One region of the Streptomyces taklimakanensis genome, then DNA from elsewhere that is predicted to be linked to it. Evidence: predicted binding sites of a transcription regulator. Region 1 holds the regulator's gene; the other holds the start of a gene.
What was found. The regulator HrcA, encoded in region 1, represses chaperone genes, less so after heat shock. The targets are predictions, from matches to a motif close to TTNGCACTCNGNNNNNCNGAGTGCNAA.

Region 1 (2,396 bases):
CGCTGGTGGAGCGGGATGGACTGGCCGGACTGGGTGCCGGGCCGGATGTCCACCTCCTCCATGCCGTCCAGCGTCTCCAGCGGGACCTTGGTGCCCAGCGCGGCGGCCGTCATGGGAATGGTCACCGTGCAGTGCAGGTCGTCGCCGCGCCGCTGGAAGGCCGGGTGCGGAACCTCGTGGATCTCCACGTACAGGTCGCCCGCCGGCCCCCCGCCCGGACCGACCTCGCCCTCGCCGGCGAGCTGGATGCGGGTGCCGTTGTCGACACCGGCCGGGATCTTCACCGTCAGGTTGCGCCGCGAGCGGACGCGACCGTCGCCGGCGCACTCCGGGCACGGGGTCGGCACGACCGTGCCGAAGCCCTGACACTGCGGGCAGGGACGCGAGGTCATGACCTGGCCCAGGAAGGACCGGGTGACCTGCGACACCTCACCGCGACCGCGACACATGTCGCACGTCTGGGCCGACGTGCCCGGGGCCGCGCCCTCGCCGCTGCACGTGGTGCAGACGACCGCCGTGTCGACCTGGATCTCCTTGGTGGCGCCGAAGGCGGCCTCGTCCAGCTCGATGTCGAGCCTGATCATGGCGTCCTGGCCGCGCCGGGTGCGGGACCTCGGCCCGCGCTGCGCGGCGGTGCCGAAGAAGGCGTCCATGATGTCGGAGAAGTTCCCGAAGCCCGCGCCGAAGCCACCGCCCCGCGCTCCGGCCCCGGCGCCGCCCATCGGGTCGCCGCCGAGGTCGTACATCTGCTTCTTCTGCGGGTCGGAGAGCACCTCGTAGGCGGTGTTGATCTCCTTGAACCGCTCCTGCGTCTTCGGGTCCGGGTTCACATCCGGGTGCAGCTCGCGGGCGAGCCGCCGGAATGCCTTCTTGATCTCGTCCTGCGAGGCATCGCGCTGCACGCCCAGGACCGCGTAGTAATCCGTCGCCACTTACGACTCCGCGAGGATCTGTCCGACGTAACGTGCCACTGCGCGTACCGCTCCCATCGTTCCGGGGTAGTCCATGCGGGTCGGTCCGACCACGCCGAGTTTGGCGACCGCCTCGTCGCCCGAACCGTAACCGACCGAGACGACCGACGTGGACGTCAGCCCCTCGTGAGCATTCTCATGTCCGATGCGCACCGTCATACCGGGTTCCTGGGTCTCCCCCAGCAGCTTGAGCAGGACGACCTGTTCCTCCAACGCTTCCAGCACCGGCCGGATGGTCAGCGGGAAGTCGTGCACGAAGCGGGTGAGATTGGCGGTGCCACCGATCATCAGCCGTTCCTCGGTCTCCTCGACCAAGGTCTCCAGCAGGGTCGCGAGCACGGTCGAGACCGTGCCGCGGTCCTCCTGGTCGAAGGACTCCGGCAGGTCCTGCACCAGCTTGGGCACCTCGGAGAAGCGCTCTCCGACCACCCTGCTGTTGAGGCGGGCGCGCAGGTCCGCCAGTGACGTCTCGGAGATGGGCGTCGGGCACTCCACGACACGCTGCTCGACCCGCCCGGTGTCGGTGATCAGCACGAGCATCAGCCGCGCCGGCGCGAGGAGCAACAGCTCGACGTGGCGCACGGTCGAGCGGGTCAGCGAGGGGTACTGGACGACGGCCACCTGACGGGTGAGCTGGGCCAGCAGCCGTACGGTGCGGCTGACCACGTCGTCGAGGTCGACGGCGTCCTCCAGGAAGCTCTGGATCGCCCGACGCTCCGGCTTCGACAGCGGCTTGACGCTCGCCAGCTTGTCGACGAACAGCCGGTAGCCCTTGTCGGTGGGGATACGGCCCGCGCTGGTGTGGGGCTGGGCGATGTAGCCCTCCTCCTCCAGCGCCGCCATGTCGTTGCGCACGGTGGCCGGGGAGACCTGAAGGTTGTGCCGTTCGGTCAGGGCCTTGGAGCCCACGGGCTCCTGGGTGCCGACATAGTCCTGGACGATGGCGCGCAGGACCTCGAGTCTGCGTTCGCTGAGCACTTGGGCGCACCTCCCGTCCGGCCGTTCCTCGTCTCCGGTTGTCTGTCTCCGGTTGTCTGCCTGGCACTCTCGGCTCATGAGTGCCAGCGCCCCTGAGCCAGTGTACGGCCGGTGACCACGGCCAGGGCAAGGGTGGCCCCGGACGGAAAGGTAACCCGGCTCGGCCGGCATCGAACGGGCGTCATCCCCACGATGGCGCTAGCGTCGCCGTATGGAGACCGATTGGGAAGCTCTCGCGCCGGGGGTGGTGCGCCGGCGCATGCCCGGCTGGGACGAGACGGTCGGCGCCGTCGCGGGCGGCGCGGGGGTGCTGGTGGTCGACACCGGCGCGAGCCTGCGGGAGGGCGCGGGGATCCGGCGCCGGCTGCGCGGACTCCTCGGCCGACCGGCCACCCATGTGGCGCTCACCCACCCGCACTTCGACCACGTCCTGGGCACGGCGGCCTT
Region 2 (2,396 bases), 810 kb from region 1:
TCGACGATGGTGGTCTCGTCCTTGGTGATGACGACCTTGCGGGCGCGACCCAGCAGCTCCAGGCCGGCGTTCTCCAGCTTGAGGCCGACCTCCTCGGAGATGACCTGGCCGCCGGTGAGGATGGCGATGTCGCCCAGCATGGCCTTGCGGCGGTCGCCGAAGCCCGGGGCCTTGACGGCGACGGACTTGAAGGTGCCGCGGATCTTGTTGACCACCAGGGTGGAGAGGGCCTCGCCCTCGACGTCCTCGGCGATGATCAGCAGCGGCTTGCCGGCCTGCATGACCTTCTCCAGGAGCGGCAGCAGGTCCTTGACCGCGGAGATCTTCTGGTTGGCGATCAGGATGTAGGGGTCCTCCAGGACCGCCTCCATCCGCTCCATGTCGGTGGCGAAGTAGGCGGAGATGTAGCCCTTGTCGAAGCGCATGCCCTCGGTGAGCTCCAGCTCCAGCCCGAAGGTCTGCGACTCCTCGACGGTGATGACGCCTTCCTTGCCGACCTTGTCCATCGCCTCGGCGATCAGCTCGCCGATCTGGGTGTCGGCGGCGGAGATGGAGGCGGTCGAGGCGATCTGCTCCTTGGTCTCCACCTCCTTGGCCTGCTCCAGCAGGGCGGTGGAGACGGCCTCGGTGGCCTTCTCGATGCCGCGCTTGAGGGCCATCGGGTTGGCGCCGGCGGCGACGTTGCGCAGCCCCTCGCGGACGAGCGCCTGGGCGAGGACGGTCGCGGTGGTCGTACCGTCACCGGCGACGTCGTCCGTCTTCTTGGCGACCTCCTTGACCAGCTCGGCGCCGATCTTCTCGTACGCGTCCTCGAGCTCGATCTCCTTGGCGATGGAGACACCATCGTTGGTGATCGTGGGGGCGCCCCACTTCTTCTCAAGGACGACGTTGCGGCCCTTGGGGCCGAGCGTGACCTTGACGGCGTCGGCGAGCTGGTTCATCCCGCGCTCGAGGCCGCGCCGCGCCTCCTCGTCGAACGCGATGATCTTGGCCATGTGAAGTGGTCCTCCCTGGGGTTCCCCATGCCGAAGGCCAGGGGCGGGGTTGGATTTCTCCGGACCGCTCTGGCGCCCGCGACGGACGGCCCTCCAGCCCGGAGGCTCCTTGCTCCGCCGGGCTCTCGGACCTCACCGAACCGGTCCTGCTGCTGTCACTCTCACCTTCAGAGTGCTAACGCCAATGATTAGCACTCGACCCCCTTGAGTGCAAGCGCGTCAGGCGCTTGCGCGCCCCCGCGCGCCCGGCCGTCGGAACGCCCCCGGCCCGTCGGGGCCGCCCCGTGTGCCCCCGGCCGCGGGCACACGGACGGGAGGGCCCGCACCCCCTCGGGGGCACGGACCCTCCTGTGCCGTCTCGTTGCTTGTTCGTCTGTGGTGCGTTGCGTGCGCGGCCCGGCGCTTCAGGCCGTCACGCGGACCATGTCCGCCTGTGGGCCCTTCTGGCCCTGCGAGATCTCGAACTCGACCCGCTGCCCTTCCTCAAGGGTGCGGTATCCGTCCATCTGGATCGCGCTGTAGTGGACGAACACGTCCGCCCCACCGTCGACCGCGATGAAGCCGTAGCCCTTCTCCGCGTTGAACCACTTGACGGTGCCTTGAGCCATTCCTAACTCCCCTATTGCTGGCCCTTGCACGGATCCGCGCTCCGCGGACCCGGGTCAGAAATCACCCCCCGGCGAGAGGGGGTGTGCGCCGGAACGCGTCGACCGCGGCTGAATGTATCTGGGCAGACGCCCTCCGCAACAGGTCTTTCCGACGAGAATTCCGGTCATGCTGGATTGCCGATAACCAGATGAACACGAGGAAAGCAGGGCATCCCGGGCCGGGCATAGCGGACCAACCCGACAATTGCCGCAGCGATTTCGGGCACAAGTTGTCGCGTTCTCATGGGCGCCGGCGCGCACATTCGGGGGGAGTGGTGCTCACTCTACCGCTCTCCAGCGGGCGGAATTACCAATTCCGCTTATCGCCGGGAGGCGGGATGGTACAGGGGGCGCGCACGCCCACGGCCCCGCTCCCCCGGCGGATCACCGGGAGCGCGGGGCCGTGGGCGTGGGCGCGGGTGTGGGCGCGGGTGTGAAAGGCGGTGTGACGCACGGCGCCCCGAGGGGCGGGGACCGGCCGGGAGAGCCGGTCGCCGGCGGTCGGTCCTCGGCGGACCGCCGCGGTCCGCGACGGTCAGCAGCCGCCCGCGACGGCCGGGATGATCGAGACGCCCGCACCGTCCGGCGTCGGCGTCTGCAGGCCGTCGGTGAAGCGGACGTCGTCGTCGTTGACGTAGACGTTCACGAAGCGGCGCAGCTTGCCGGAGTCGTCCAGGATCCGGGCGGAGATGCCCTGGTGGTTCTTCTCCAGATCGGCGACGACCTCGGCGAGCGTGGCGCCCTCGGCCGACAC

Region 2: a site for HrcA is predicted at 1,184-1,210, ahead of groL (chaperonin GroEL). Genes of this name have one in related genera too.

What each region holds. Positions count from the first base shown of each region.
Region 1 is NZ_WIXO01000001.1:1,718,352-1,720,747, forward strand. Features, by position in the region: gene dnaJ (molecular chaperone DnaJ) at 1-932, opposite strand, end outside; gene hrcA (heat-inducible transcriptional repressor HrcA) at 933-1,949, opposite strand; gene F0L17_RS07635 (MBL fold metallo-hydrolase) at 2,161-2,396, shown strand, end outside.
Region 2 is NZ_WIXO01000001.1:2,525,152-2,527,547, forward strand. Features, by position in the region: gene groL (chaperonin GroEL) at 1-995, opposite strand, end outside; gene F0L17_RS10905 (cold-shock protein) at 1,400-1,603, opposite strand; gene F0L17_RS10910 (MoaD/ThiS family protein) at 2,178-2,396, opposite strand, start outside.